DNA from 2 places in the Bacillus sp. UNCCL81 genome. Region 1 is predicted to be linked to the other one. Evidence: predicted binding sites of a transcription regulator. Region 1 holds the regulator's gene; the other holds the start of a gene.
What was found. Region 1 encodes Rex, which represses fermentation and respiration genes when NADH is low (regulators of the CRP and FNR family bind a similar motif). Its sites were predicted from a motif close to TTGTGAAATATTTCACAA; they were not measured.
Positions count from the first base shown of each region.

Region 1 (8,070 bases):
ACCTAAATATAAATTTCAATAATTTATTTAAACTATTCAAAAGAATATTACTGTTTGACATCCGCTTAATGTTTTGAAATGATATAATATGGCAAAGTTAGAAATAGACGAGTTAGAATTTTGGTGGTGAAGTAATTGGAAATTGTTTTACATACAAATACTGAGGAAGAAACTCAAGAAATTGCATTTTTTCTCGGACAATTAGTGCAACAAAAAGATGTAATATTATTAGAAGGAGATCTTGGTGCTGGAAAGACCACCTTTACAAAAGGTTTTGCTAAAGGTCTTGATGTAAAAAGAACGGTTAATAGTCCAACTTTTAATATTATCAAAGAATATAAAGGTAGAATTCCTCTATATCATATGGATGTTTATCGTTTAGAAGGTAGTAGTGAAGATTTAGGCTTTGATGAGTATTTTATGGGTGAAGGTGTTTGTGTTGTAGAATGGGCTCATTTAATTTCAGATTACTTACCAAATGAATTCTTAAAAATCATAATAACTCATGAAGAAAATGGTAGAATGATTACTTTTATTCCAAGTGGATCTAGGTATGAATTTATTTGTAAGGAGTTAATAAACAATGACCGTTTTAGCAATTGATACATCTACAAATGTTATGGGAATTAGTCTAATAAAAGATCAATCTGTTATTGGAGAAACGATAACATTTATTAATAAAAACCATTCTGTACGATTAATGCCAGCCATTAGTACTTTAATGGAAGAATGCAATATAAAACCAAAGGAACTATCTAAAATAGTAGTTGCAAAAGGTCCAGGCTCTTATACAGGTGTACGCATTGGTGTCACTGTGGCTAAATCATTAGCTTTCACTTTAAATATTCCAATTATCGGGGTTTCAAGTTTGAAGGTATTAGCTGCTAACGGACGATATTTTAATGGATTAGTTTGCCCATTATTTGATGCAAGACGCAACTTATTATTTACAGGTCTTTATGATTTTAGAGGACAGGTTACTAATGAGGTATTAGAAGACTGCAATATTGACCGAAGTATCTGGATTGAAAAGCTTAAATCTTATAATGAACAAATCTTATTTATTGGTAATGATGTATCAATTCATAAAGAATTTATTATTGAGCATTTAAAAGATCAAGCGGTCTTTGCAAAAGAAAGTTTGAATAACCAGAGACCAAGTGAACTGTATACATGTAGCTTAGAAGAAAAAGAAGAATCAGTTCATAATTTTGCACCAGAATATTTAAGATTATCAGAAGCAGAAGCTAATTGGCTAGCAAGCCAAGAAAAGTAGGAGGATATTATGATCTCATCGGTTGCTTTTCGTAAAATGAAAGAAGAAGATTTAGATCAAATAGTAGAAATTGAAAAACTATCATTCCCTACACCATGGACATATGATGCTTTTTATAATGAATTATATTCAAATCAATTTGCTAATTATATAGTGGCTGAAGTTGATGAGAAAATAATTGGTTATTGTGGATTATGGGTGGTTATTGACGAGGGACATATTACAAATATAGCTATTTTACCAGATTATAGGGGAGTAGGTCTTGGCGAAAAGCTACTTCGGGCGGTAATGGAAACTGCTAAAAATCTTGGAGCTGATACATTAACATTAGAAGTAAGGGTATCAAATCATGTAGCAATGGGACTATATCGAAAGCTGGGATTCCAAGATGGTGGTATTCGAAAAAGCTATTATACAGATAATTTTGAGGATGCATTAGTTATGTGGGTGAATTTGAAATGATAAATGAAAATTGTTTAATTCTTGCTATAGAGACAAGCTGTGATGAAACTTCAGCAGCAGTTGTTAAAAATGGAAATGAAATTTTAAGTAATGTAGTAGCTACTCAGATCGATATTCATAAACGTTTTGGTGGAGTTGTACCTGAAGTTGCTTCACGATTACATGTTGAGCAAATAACTTTAGTAATCGAAGAAGCAATGAAGCAAGCACAGGTAGAATATGAGGATCTAGCTGCAGTTGCGGTTACAGAAGGTCCAGGACTTGTTGGAGCGTTACTAATTGGGGTAAATGCGGCAAAAGCAATTGCATTTGCACATGGATTACCGCTTATAGGTGTACACCACATTGCAGGTCATATTTATGCTAATCAACTTGTACAGCCCCTGCAATATCCGCTATTAGCCTTAGTAGTTTCTGGTGGACATACTGAGCTTGTCTACATGAAGGAAGATGGCGTCTTTGAGGTAATAGGTGAAACAAGGGATGATGCAGCAGGAGAAGCTTATGATAAGGTTGCTAGAACACTTAAATTACCTTATCCAGGTGGTCCTCACATTGATCGTCTCGCACAAGAAGGAAATGCAACCATTCCTTTTCCTAGAGCATGGTTAGACGAGGGTAGCTATGATTTTAGTTTTAGTGGATTAAAGTCAGCAGTTATTAATTATATGCATAATGCTGAGCAAAGAGGCGAAGCAGTATCACCAGCTGATGTGGCAGCAAGTTTCCAAGAGAGTGTAATTGAAGTAATTGTTTCAAAAACAATTCAAGCTGCAAAAGAATATGATGTAAAACAAGTTTTATTAGCCGGAGGAGTTGCAGCTAATAAAGGGTTGAGAGCTACATTACAAGAAGAGATGAATGCTTTGAATAATATAGAATTAGTTATACCACCACTATCACTTTGTACAGATAATGCTGCGATGATTGGTGCTGCTGCATTTATTCGTTTAAAACAAGGAAAACTAGGTAATTTGGCATTAAACGGGAATCCAGGTTTGGATTTAGAAAATATGTAAGAAGTACTTATTCACAATTTTTTAATAAAATGTGGATAAGTACTTTTTATTTGTTAAAAACTTATTAAACTATGTGCACAAAATTGTGTATAACATTACTGTTTTTCTGTGGATAATGTGTATAAACCTGTGTAAAAGCTAAATAATAATTGAATATATGTGGATAAATATGTAGATAAGAAAAAACGGATAGCAAAAAGCTTATCCGTTTAGACATTATTCTTGTAAGTTTTCCCATTCTTCCATTAGGTCTATTAACTTAGCTTCGATATCATTTTTCTTAATTGTTAATTCTTGTACTAATTGAAAATCACCGTAAACCTCTGGCTTACATAATTCTAGTTCAATCGTCTCTATATCAAGCTCAATTTGCGATATATTACTCTCAATTTCCTCTATACGGCGCTGAGTTTGACGGATTTTTTTCTTCAATTCTTTGTCTTGTTGATAATCAGAAACTGGTTGAGAAGTTTGTTTAACTTGTGAGAATGTAGCCTCTTTTTCTGCTTGTTCTTTTTCAAATGCTTCGTTTTTCTTAAATTGGTAATAGTCATAATCACCCAAATAAATTGATAATCCTGCTTTTGCTAGTTCAAAAGTTTTTGTGGATAATCTGTTCATAAAGTAACGATCATGAGAAACAAATAAAATAGTTCCAGGGTAATCTAATAAAGCATTTTCTAATACTTCTTTACTATCTAGATCTAAGTGGTTAGTAGGCTCATCCAGAATTAGGAAATTAGCTTTTTTCATCATAAGCTTAGCCAAAGCTAATCTTGCCTTTTCTCCACCACTTAAAGAAGTAACAATTTTTGTTACATCATCTCCAGAAAATAAAAAATTACCTAATATTGTTCGGATTTCTTGTTCGGCCTTTAATGGATAATCATCCCAAAGTTCATCTAAAACTCTTTTATTAGAAGTTAGTTTTGCTTGCTCTTGATCATAATAACCAACTGAAACATTTGCACCAAAATCAATCGTACCCTGTAATTTTTCTAAATCTCCAATAATTGTTTTAAGTAATGTCGATTTACCAACACCATTTGGACCGACTAATGCGACACTATCGCCTCGATTCAGAACGAATCTCATCGGCTGATCAATTGTTGGGATACGATCATAGCCAATAAATAAATCTTGTACAGACAACACATCATTACCGCTTTGTTTTTCAATTGCAAATGAAAAATTAGCAGAAGACTCGTCTCCAAGTGGCCTGTCTAATCGAACCATTCGATCTAATTGTTTCCTACGACTTTGAGCTCTTTTTGTAGTTGATGCACGTGCAATATTACGCTGCACAAAATCTTCAAGTTTAGAGATTTCCTCTTGTTGCTTTTCGAACTGTTTTAACTCTTGTTCATATTGAGCTGCCTTTAGCTCAAGGTACTTACTATAATTACCAACAAATCGTTGATGCTTATGATTAGATATTTCATAAACAATATTAACAACTTGATCAAGGAAATATCGATCGTGGGAAACGATTAATACTGCACCAGGGTATGACTGTAAGTAGCGCTCTAACCAACTAAGAGTGTCAATATCTAAATGGTTAGTAGGCTCATCCAAAATTAACAAGTCAGGCTTCGTCAACAATAGCTTACCTAATGCCAGTCTTGTTTTTTGTCCACCACTTAACGAAGAAATTTTTGTTTCGTAATCTTCATTACTAAAACCTAAACCACTAATAATTGAACGAATATCTGCTTCAAACTGGTAACCACCGTTTTCTTTGAAAGTATATTGAAGATGATCATATTCATTCATAACCTTGTCATAAACGGCTTGGTTAGAATAGACATCCTCTCTTGTCATTTTAACTTCTAATTTTCTCATATTGTCTTGCATCTCTACTAAATGATTGAAAACAGAATAATATTCTTCCCAAATCGTTTGATTGCTTTGTAAACCAGTGTTTTGGGCTAGGTAGCCTACAGTAACATCTTTAGGTTTATTTATTTCACCGCCATCATAAGATATTTCACCTGCTATGATTTTCAATAATGTAGATTTTCCCGCACCATTTCGACCAACAATGGCAACGCGATCACTCGTTTGAACTTCTAATTTTATATTTGAAAGTATAATGTCACTACCAAAATACTTTGAGACATTATTTACTTGTAAAAGAATCATGGATAACACCTCATTGCAAAATTTTTTATGTATGTAACTGTAGACTGTCAAAATTCTTAAATATAGTGTATATTTTACATTAGAACAAGTACTTTATTACTAAAATAAAGTTAAATTACACACCATAGTAAAAAGAATTACAGTAAGTGGGGGATTAAAAAATGGATTCGGAACAAATTAAAATTCCACAAGCTACTGCTAAACGTCTACCTTTATATTACCGTTTTATAAAGAATTTGTCTTTATCAGGTAAACAAAGAGTTTCTTCAGCAGAGTTAAGTGAAGCAGTAAAGGTAGATTCCGCTACAATCAGAAGAGATTTTTCTTATTTTGGAGCACTTGGTAAAAAAGGTTATGGCTATAACGTAAATTATTTATTAACTTTTTTCTCGAAAGCGCTTAACCAGCATGAAGTTATGAAAGTTGCATTAATTGGTGTTGGTAATTTAGGAACTGCATTCTTACACTATAATTTTATAAAAAATAATAATACAAAAATTGAGATGGCATTTGATATTGATCCAAATAAAATTGGTACTGAAATAGGTGGAGTACCCGTTTATAATCTAGATAATCTAGAGGAAGTTATGAATGAAGATATTCAAATCGTTATTTTAACTGTTCCTGCACCTGTAGCACAATCAATAGCTGATCGATTAAATGGAAAAAATATTAGAGGTATTTTAAATTTCACACCTGCACGAATTAGTGTACCAGAACATATTCGCATTCATCATATAGACTTAGCAGTTGAACTGCAAACATTGGCATATTTTTTACAACAATAAATTTATATTAATACAAAAACCCCCAAAAGAATTGGGGGTTTTTAATGTAAATTGATTTGCTGAAAAACGACAAAAGAGTTCATTAACATATGTGTTAAGATTGGTACCATAATTGAGTTTGTTCGTTTATACAAGTAACAAAATACAAAACCGATTAGAAAGTAAGATAAAAAGAAGGGCAAGTCACCGTGCATAAGCGAAAAGATCGCTGAACTAATTCCAGCAGATATAATAAATGGTAAACGATTATAAAGCCTCTTAAAAATGATTCGACGAAAAATAATCTCTTCTAAAATTGGTGCAACTAGACTTGGGATGATAATAAAAGCCGGATTAAGCTTTGCAATGTTTATGATATTTTGAGTATTTTCTGAGCCCTTATGTAAATGAAACACATAAATTAAAATTAAATTACAAACAATTTGATTTAGCATTGTTATGAAGTAACCTAAAACAACCCAATTTATTATTGTACGATAATTAGTTTTTAAATGCTTTATTCCTTCATAAATGGGCTTATGTAATAAGATAAGGATAATAATTAATCCAGTTACGAAACTAATACAACCCCATAATGCCACTGCTTCAAGAGAAGCCGTTTTCTGATCCACTCCAGCGTATAAGTTACTATTTAATAAATAGGGCACTCCAAATACCGCTGAATATTGAAGAACGACATACGTTAATAAAATCCATAAATCTCTAGTTTTCAATACGATAGCTCCTTTGTGTTGATATTTTTCAGAACCCAAAGGTTTATAACAACACGTACATTATTTTACTCGTTTCTTATGTTTCTTAAAAGAAATTTTCACTTTTTATTTTACTTTTGATTGTAAAGAAAAAAACTTATTAAATTTCGACAAGAAAAGTGCCTGCTTCGGGCTTGCAAAATTTTTTGATATTATTTAAACTAATAATTGTGTTAGCACTCAATATACATGAGTGCTAAAAAATAATGATTTGATTATTGAGGAGGTATTACACATGTTAAAGCCATTAGGTGATCGTGTTGTAATTGAGCTTGTTGAGTCTGAAGAAAAAACTGCTAGTGGTATCGTGTTACCAGGTAGTGCACAAGAAAAGCCACAAGAAGGCAAAGTTGTTGCAGTAGGTACTGGCCGAGTACTTGAAAATGGTGAGCGCGTAGCTTTAGAAGTATCTGTAGGTGACCGCATTATCTTCTCTAAATATTCAGGAACAGAAGTTAAGTACGGTGGTACTGAATACTTAGTACTTCGCGAAAACGATATACTTGCAATCATAGGTTAATAAAATAATAATACTTAAATTAAAAAATATATTTTTTATATTATAAGGAGGTCATTTTCATGGCAAAGGACATTAGATTTGGTGAAGAAGCACGTCGCGCAATGTTACGTGGTGTAGACGCTTTAGCTGATGCTGTAAAAGTAACTTTAGGACCAAAAGGACGTAACGTAGTTCTTGAGAAAAAATTCGGTTCTCCATTAATTACAAATGATGGTGTTACAATCGCAAAAGAAATCGAATTAGAAGATGCATTTGAAAATATGGGTGCAAAATTAGTTGCAGAAGTTGCTAGCAAAACGAATGATGTTGCTGGGGACGGTACAACAACTGCGACAGTTTTAGCTCAAGCTATGATTCGTGAGGGTCTTAAAAACGTAACTGCTGGTGCAAACCCAATGGGTATCCGTAAAGGTATCGAAAAAGCAGTTGCTGTAGCAATCGAAGAATTAAAAACAATCTCAAAACCAATTGAAGGTAAAGAGTCAATCGCACAAGTTGCTGCAATTTCTTCAGCGGATCCAGAAGTTGGACAATTAATTGCTGAAGCAATGGAGCGCGTTGGTAACGATGGAGTTATTACTCTTGAAGAATCAAAAGGTTTCACAACTGAATTAGAAGTAGTTGAAGGTATGCAATTTGACCGTGGATACTCTTCTCCTTACATGGTTACAAATTCAGAGAAAATGGTCGCTGAATTAGAAAATCCATATATTTTAATCACAGATAAAAAAGTAACAAACATTCAAGAAATTTTACCAGTACTTGAGCAAGTTGTTCAACAAGGTAAACCACTATTAATCATTGCTGAGGATGTTGAAGGCGAAGCACAAGCAACAATCATCGTAAATAAATTACGTGGTACGTTCAATGCAGTTACTGTTAAAGCTCCTGGCTTCGGTGACCGTCGTAAGGCAATGTTAGAAGATATCGCGATCTTAACTGGCGGTGAAGTGATTACAGAAGAATTAGGATTAGATCTTAAAACAACTAACATCACTCAATTAGGTCGTGCTTCAAAAGTTGTAGTAACAAAAGAAAACACTACAATCGTTGAAGGTGCTGGTGAAACTGAAGCAATCCAAAGACGTATCGGCGTAATCCGTGCTCAATT
Region 1 is NZ_FOMF01000023.1:13,654-21,723, reverse strand. It holds gene tsaE (tRNA (adenosine(37)-N6)-threonylcarbamoyltransferase complex ATPase subunit type 1 TsaE) at 136-603, shown strand; gene tsaB (tRNA (adenosine(37)-N6)-threonylcarbamoyltransferase complex dimerization subunit type 1 TsaB) at 584-1,276, shown strand; gene rimI (ribosomal protein S18-alanine N-acetyltransferase) at 1,286-1,738, shown strand; gene tsaD (tRNA (adenosine(37)-N6)-threonylcarbamoyltransferase complex transferase subunit TsaD) at 1,735-2,757, shown strand; gene BM319_RS23920 (ABC-F family ATP-binding cassette domain-containing protein) at 2,974-4,899, opposite strand; gene BM319_RS23915 (redox-sensing transcriptional repressor Rex) at 5,061-5,687, shown strand; gene BM319_RS23910 (CPBP family intramembrane glutamic endopeptidase) at 5,729-6,400, opposite strand; gene groES (co-chaperone GroES) at 6,675-6,959, shown strand; gene groL (chaperonin GroEL) at 7,019-8,070, shown strand, end outside.

Region 2 (8,070 bases), on a different contig from region 1:
CTAAAATCTGAGTAATGTTTATTACCTAAAGCTTTTAAGTAAACATCTGATTTCAAACCTTGTAACTGTGTATTATGCTCTTGTGTATCCCAAAAATGACTTACAGTAAATTTTTGTTCTTCATCGTCGTAATACGCCTGAAAATCAAATTCTAAAAATGAACTACGATCTTTCGAAAGAGAAATTGATAAATTTTCCATTTGAAGAAAAGTAGAAGCGTCGATTTTTTTATTGTTAAAAATGATTTGTTTCATATGTTAATCATCACTCATTTCAAGAAAGAAAATAACTTTCAGCTAGTTCTCTAACAGTCTCGCGCTCAATGTCATCACTTAATTTAGCGATAATTGTGCGTTCAATTGCTCGAAGCACTGGTATATGAACAGATAAATCACATGCGTCAAGAACACCGCGAATACTTGCTGCATCTTCACTAATTCTGCCTTCACTTGCTAATGGAATTAAATCACTTGAAAAGTTTGTGAATTTCTTCAGTAGTTCTTCATCTTTTAGCTCAGATTCATCTTTTAATAACTGAAGTAATGATTCCCCATTAATATATGGAACATCTATGATAATGAAGCGATTTTTTAAAGCTTCATTTAATTCGCTTGTTCCTACATATCCTTCATTTATTGCGGCGATTACTCTAAAGTTTTCGTCACCTTTTACTACTTCTTGAGTAAATGGATTTGTAATCATTTTTCGATAATCAAGTGCACCATGTAGTAATGGTAATGTTTCTGGTTTAGCCATGTTAATTTCATCAATATATAAAATATGACCTTTTTTCATTGCTTTCATTAAAGGTCCATCGATGAATACTACTTCAGATCCGTTCGTATTAGAGGCAATTGTGTTGTATCCAACTATACCTTCTAAATCTAAATCGACTGAACAGTTTATGCTGTGCATCGGTTGATAAAGCAATTTTGAAAGAGTCTCTGCTAAAACCGTTTTACCACTTCCTGTTGGACCTTTTAATAATATATTTTTACCAAGTAGAAGGGCAGTAATAGCATCTTCTAAAATCGTTTTATCTTGAGAAACATATTGTTTTGTTCCGATTAATAATTGCTCTTCTTTTAGAACTTTTTGAATTTGTTCATTATATATTAAATTTAATTTTTCATTAATCGAACTAGAAAGATTTAGTTTTGTATTCATAAATTACTCCTTTATATAAACATTGTTCAATTGGACTATTCATTTGTGTATTAACCATAGTATTATCGCATATTTGAATTGTGAATGTCTTGTCCACATATTTTTAAGATTTTGCTAATACAGTTACTATCTTTTGAGTATAACAGTTTGTCGTTTAACAGGAAAGTTTTCAGAGTGAATTACTATATATATGAAGCAACTGTAATTTAGTGGAAAGAATTAAGTGTTTATATGAGTTAACTTTTTAACCACTTTGTTCAATGTTTCACAATATGTTCATAATACAAAGGATTGTTTCGGTTCATCGTATGTTAAATTAGATATGTAATCTGTTATATACTTAATTAACTTTCTGTATTATATGCAGAAGAGGAGGAGTAATACGATGGAACAATGGAGACAATTTGAAACTGGACGATGGGAACAAACGATTGATGTAAGGGACTTTATTCAAAAAAATGTTAAATCTTATGTTGGGGATGACTCTTTTCTTTTAGGCCCAACAGATGCAACTAACAAACTATGGGATCTAGTACTTAAATTATCTAAAGAAGAACGCGAAAATGGCGGAGTTTTAGATATGGATACGAAAATTGTATCTACGATTACTTCACACGAACCAGGATACTTAGAGAAAGAATTAGAGCAAATTGTTGGATTCCAAACAGATAAACCGTTTAAAAGATCATTACAACCATTTGGTGGAATTCGAATGGCTGAAGCATCATGCGAGTCTTATGGATATAAGGTTGATGATGAAATAAGTAAAATATTTACAGAATATCGAAAAACACATAATCAAGGCGTATTTGATGCCTATACATCAGAAATGAAAGCAGCAAGACGTTCGGGTGTGATTACTGGTCTACCTGATGCTTACGGTCGTGGAAGAATTATTGGTGACTATAGAAGGGTAGCGTTATATGGTGTAGATCGACTGATCAACGATAAAATTGATACTTTAAATAAAACAACAAGTGTTATGTCAGAAGAAGTAATAAGGGATCGTGAAGAACTAAATGAACAAATCCGTGCATTAAATGAATTAAAACAAATGGCAACAAAACATGGGTTTGATATTGCTAGACCTGCGACAAACGCAAAAGAAGCTTTCCAATGGTTATATTTTGGCTATTTAGCAGCAATAAAAGAACAAAATGGAGCAGCTATGAGCTTAGGGCGAGTTTCAACATTTTTGGATATTTATATAGAAAGAGATCTTGAAGAATGTACTTTAACTGAACAAGACGCACAAGAATTAGTCGATCATTTTGTAATGAAACTGAGATTAGTCAAGTTTGCTCGTACGCCTGATTATAATGAATTATTTTCTGGCGATCCTACTTGGGTAACAGAGTCAATCGGTGGAATAGGAATAGATGGTCGTCCACTTGTAACAAAGAACTCATTCCGTTTTTTAAATACTTTAGATAACCTAGGACCAGCTCCAGAACCTAACTTAACTGTCCTTTGGTCATCAAAACTACCAGTCGGATTTAAACAATATTGCGCAAAAATGTCAATTAAAACTAGCTCAATTCAATATGAAAATGATGATATCATGCGTCCGGAATATGGTGATGATTATGGCATTGCATGTTGCGTTTCCGCTATGACAATCGGTAAGCAAATGCAATTCTTTGGTGCACGTGCAAATCTTGCTAAAGCATTGTTATATGCGATTAATGGTGGTAAAGATGAAAAGTCAAAAGCTCAGGTAGCACCTATGTATGCTCCAATTACATCTGAGTATCTTGACTATGAAGAAGTAAAAATTAAGTTCGACGTTTTATTAGATTGGTTAGCAGGCTTATATGTTAACACATTAAATTGTATCCACTTTATGCATGATAAATATAGCTATGAACGAATTGAAATGGCGTTACATGATGCAAATATAAAACGTACAATGGCAACAGGTATTGCAGGATTATCAGTTTGTGCTGATTCATTATCAGCTATCAAGCATGCAAATGTTAAAACAATTCGCGATGAGAATGGAATCGTTGTTGATTTTGAAATTGAGGGAGAGTATCCAAAATACGGGAACAACAATGATCTTGTAGATGATATTGCTGTAGAACTTGTTGAAAGCTTTATGGCAAAAGTAAGAAAGCATAAAACATATCGTAATTCAATTCATACAACATCAGTGTTAACGATTACGTCTAATGTTGTTTATGGTAAAAAGACGGGTAATACACCAGACGGAAGAAAAGCAGGTGAACCATTTGCTCCAGGTGCCAATCCGTTACATGGACGAGATACAAATGGAGCGCTAGCATCATTAAGTTCTGTAGCGAAATTACCTTACGAGGATGCACAAGATGGAATTTCAAATACTTTTTCAATCGTTCCAAAAGCTTTAGGTAAGGACGAGAGTACACAAATATTAAACTTAGTAGCAATGTTAGATGGATATACGGAAAAAGGTGGCCATCACTTAAACGTAAATGTGTTCAATCGAGAAACATTAATGGATGCGATGGAACATCCTGAAGAATATCCGCAATTAACGATAAGAGTCTCAGGTTATGCAGTTAACTTCATAAAACTAACTAGGGAACAACAAATTGACGTAATAAATAGAACTTTCCACGGTTCTATGTAAAAATCACTGTGTTTAAAGCCTAGTGGGGGACATACTTCTCTAGGCTTTAATGTTTTTTGGTAAGTAAGGAAAAAATTAGTTCAGAGGAGAATGACAATGGTTTCAGGAAATATACATTCAATAGAAACTTGTGGAACTGTCGATGGACCAGGTCTTAGATATGTAATCTTTACTCAAGGATGTTTATTAAGATGTCAATATTGTCATAACGCAGATACGTGGAAAATTGGAGCAGGTAAAGAAATGTCAGTTGATCAAGTAATAAAGGATATCAAGACCTATATCCCATTTATGAGATCATCTGGAGGTGGGGTTACGGTTAGTGGTGGAGAACCATTATTACAATTAGACTTTCTATTAGAACTGTTTAAATCTTGTAGAAAAAATGGGATTCATACAACGATTGATACATCTGGTGGATGTTTCAGTACTGATCCAAACTTTCTATTAAAATTAGACGAAGTATTAGAATACACTGATTTAGTTTTATTAGATTTAAAGCATTTTGATGGAAAAAAACATATAAAACTTACGGGAAAATCAAATGAGCAGATTAAATGCTTTGCTAAATACTTGGACAATAGAAATATCCCGGTTTGGATTAGACATGTATTAGTTCCTGGAATCACCGACTCTGAAGTTGATCTAATAAAACTAGGTGGCTTTATAAAGACTTTAAGTAACGTGGAAAAAGTAGAAATTTTACCATATCATCAATTAGGAGTCTATAAATGGGAAGCATTAGGATTAAAATATCCCTTAAAAGATATTCAACCACCATCAAATGAAAGTGTTAATCAGGCTTATCAACTATTAACTCAAAAGAAAGAATTGCAAACTTGTTAATAAGACTAATTACTTTGAACTGTCCTTTAAATGTTAGTAGGCGTCTAACATTTAAAGGACAGTTTATTTTAGAAGCTTTTTATGATTATTTAGACGATTGACTAAAATAAATTTGAGGTTAGTGAATATAATGAAAAATAGTTATTTATAGTTTCTTATTTTAAAAGGGTGAATTTTTATGAAGGAGTTTCGATTTTCTTGGTATGTTTTACTAGATGATCAGAATGGAATCGAAGGGGGATCTTTTGTTCGAGGAGAAAAAATTGAAGATGAAATGCATCGAATAAAAGAAAAACTTAGTAAGGAATATTATGTTAGACCGTCTTCGGTTTATATTATTGAATCAAGTGAAATTTAAATAAGATATTGTAAATTTTGCAAGATAGTTATACGGAGCATTACTCGTTATAAAATTATTCTAGAAAAACAAAAAAGGCTTCCTAAGAAAGCCTTTTTGAATAAAATTATTTGCCTATGCCATTAAAATTAGTATAACCTGCAGCACGATCAGCTCTTTTAAATTCTTTTGCATATAATACTTCTTGAGTAGAACTTAAATTACGTCTCGTTTTATCTTTTCGTTTATCCACAAAAAACACCTCGCTAAGTTATAAAATCCTTAGTAAGTCTCTCCATTTTTTGTGGCTGATATACTTAATTATGCTTCTTTTAAATGTGTAACTTCATGTTGTTGGTAATCTTCACGCATTGTATGCAATAAATAATTGTCTTTAGTAATTTCAAATAGATCGTAAATTTCTTCATTTTGATTTATTTCATCATATAGACATTTACGTGATTCATTTGCTAATGATGCGTATGGTAGTTTACTTGCAGCATAAAAAGAACGTTTATTCACTTTACGAATACGCATAAAAATAGAGTTGATTCCTAAATCGTGAAATAACTCATGGAAGAAAGCGTCTTTTGCTGGTTTATTATAACCCATTCCGTGAAAAGGTTTGCCTAACCAAGTTCCTAAAAAGCCATATCCATCTTCAATATCATGTAAAGAAATGTTACCAATAGGGTTACCCCACTCATCTAAGATTGTTCTTGATATCATTTTTCCTTGTTCTTCTAGTTCGATTGCTTGTTTTGTGATAAATAAGAATTCTTCGTACGAATTTGCTTTATGGCGCACAAAGGGAAAGACATCAGGATGCACCATAAGTTCAAAAAGTACAGAACAATCTTGTAAATCTCGCTGTTTCAGCATCTCTACTCCTCCTCATAATAAGGGTAGCGAAAGAAGGTTACGCCACCCGCGAAATTTTTGTGAGGACTAAAACAATAAAATTTAAAGTCCTGTGAAGTGCATTAACTATGAATAAATTATGAATAATTTTTTAATGCACCCTAAAATTTCGGGGTGGGAATCGAACCCACTAGGACCAGCGATTTACTGGTGGCTCACCATTTGCCTTTCCCGTTAAAATACTATATAAGAAAAGTGTTTTCACACTTTCTATTTAATTTACCGCAAACGTTCTTACTATACTATAATAAACGATTTTGTTCAAATTGCAAACTAAAATTATTCGATATTTTTATACACAATTCTACCATCTATGACAGTGAGTAATGGTTTAGCCATATAATGAAACGGATGATGGGACCATAATACTACATCACCATCTTTACCAATTTCTAAGCTACCAATTCTATGAGATAAATTAAGATTTTTTGCTGGATTAATCGTAATTGCTTTTAAAGCTTCGAGCTCAGGTAAACCTTCTCGAACTGCTATAGCTGCACATACATTTAAATACTGAATTGGCGTATAAGGGTGGTCAGTTGTAATTGAAACACTTACCCCAATATCAGCAAGAGCTTTGTATGTAGTCCAGGATTTATTTTTTAATTCGATTTTTGAACGTCTAGTTAATGTAGGACCAACAGATACTTGAAGGTTTCGATCCTTTAGTTGGTCAATAATTAAATGACCTTCTGTACAATGTTCAATTCGTATATCTAAGTTAAATTCTTCTCCAAAACGTATAGCTGATAAAATATCATCTGCACGATGAGCATGAATTCGTACTGGAATTTCTCTATTTAAAGCTTTAATAATTGGTAAAATTCGAAAGTCATCTGGGTTATGCGAGTTTTTAGCTTCATAGAATGCTTCACGAAGCATTCCCATAATACCCATTCTAGTAATTGATTCTTTATTCCCGTTACTATGAGTTCTTTTTGGATTTTCACCAAAAGCGATTTTCAATCCAGACGGTTCTTGAATAATCATTTTATCGACACTTTTACCATATGTTTTAATTGTACAAGTTGTTCCACCAATTACATTTCCACTACCAGGCATAATATGAGCTGTTGTAATTCCATGTTGGATTGCATCAGTAAAAGCAACATCAAGTGGCAATATTCCATCCATTGATCGAATATGTGGAGTCAATACTTCAATTGTTTCATTCGCATCATTTCCAGCCCAACCAGTTCCTTCGTCATATAGTCCTAAGTGAGTGTGTACATCAATAAAACCTGGAAATAGTGGTTTTCCTGCACATTCTATGACAATTGTTTGATCTTCAATCGAAAAAATCTCAGGTGCAATTTCTTTAATTTTCCCATTTTCAATTAACAAATCATGGTTATATAAAACTTGAGATGTAATGGGAAAAATGGTTGCATTTTTAAATAATAGATTCATGATAAATCCTTTCAAAAACTAATTTAAAGTTAACAGTAAAGCTTCTTTTAAAGTTGGGAATTGAAAGTTATAATTAGTTTGAATGGCTTTAGAAGGAATAACTTTTTGACCTTCTAAAACTAGCATACTCATTTCACCTAGTAATAATTGAAGGGCAAAATTAGGAACTTTCAATAGATTTGGTCGATGTAAAGCTGCTGAAAGGGATCTGCTAAACTCGTTCATTGTTACTGGATTAGGTGACACTAAATTGATTGGCCCTCTAATTTCGTTATTTTTTATCGAATGAAGAATTAGTCCAACAACATCCTTCTCATGAATCCAAGATATCCACTGGGTACCTTTTCCGATTGGACCACCCATAAACAATTTATAAGGCAAAATCATTTTTGGAAGTGCTCCACCATTTAACCCTAAAACAAGACCAAATCTAGCGAGAATAGTCCGAATTCCCAGTTCCTCAGCTTTTCTGGCAACAGTTTCCCATTCTCTTACAGTTGATGCTAAAAAATCATTTGAAATAGGCTTGTCATCTTCATTAAAAGTTATAGATCCCGAGGTTCCATAAAACCCTATTGCGCTAGCATTAATAAAAAGTTTTGGACGATGGGCTTGTCTTTCAAACCATGTAATTAGAATATTTGTAGATTTTATACGACTTTGTAAAATTTTGTCTTTTAATTGTTTAGTCCACCTACCGCTGTTTATTGATTCACCGGCTAAGTTAATGACTACATCAATGGACTCCCCAAAAGAATTCGAGGTTAATTGATCCCAA
Region 2 is NZ_FOMF01000005.1:412,195-420,264, forward strand. It holds gene BM319_RS13735 (vWA domain-containing protein) at 1-254, opposite strand, end outside; gene BM319_RS13740 (ATP-binding protein) at 274-1,167, opposite strand; gene pflB (formate C-acetyltransferase) at 1,553-3,778, shown strand; gene pflA (pyruvate formate-lyase-activating protein) at 3,875-4,624, shown strand; gene BM319_RS13755 (hypothetical protein) at 4,803-4,982, shown strand; gene BM319_RS13760 (YfhE family protein) at 5,089-5,214, opposite strand; gene BM319_RS13765 (GNAT family N-acetyltransferase) at 5,283-5,843, opposite strand; gene BM319_RS13770 (amidohydrolase) at 6,162-7,292, opposite strand; gene BM319_RS13775 (TIGR01777 family oxidoreductase) at 7,311-8,070, opposite strand, start outside.
Region 2: the regulator Rex is predicted to act here: its motif matches at 1,421-1,438, upstream of pflB (formate C-acetyltransferase).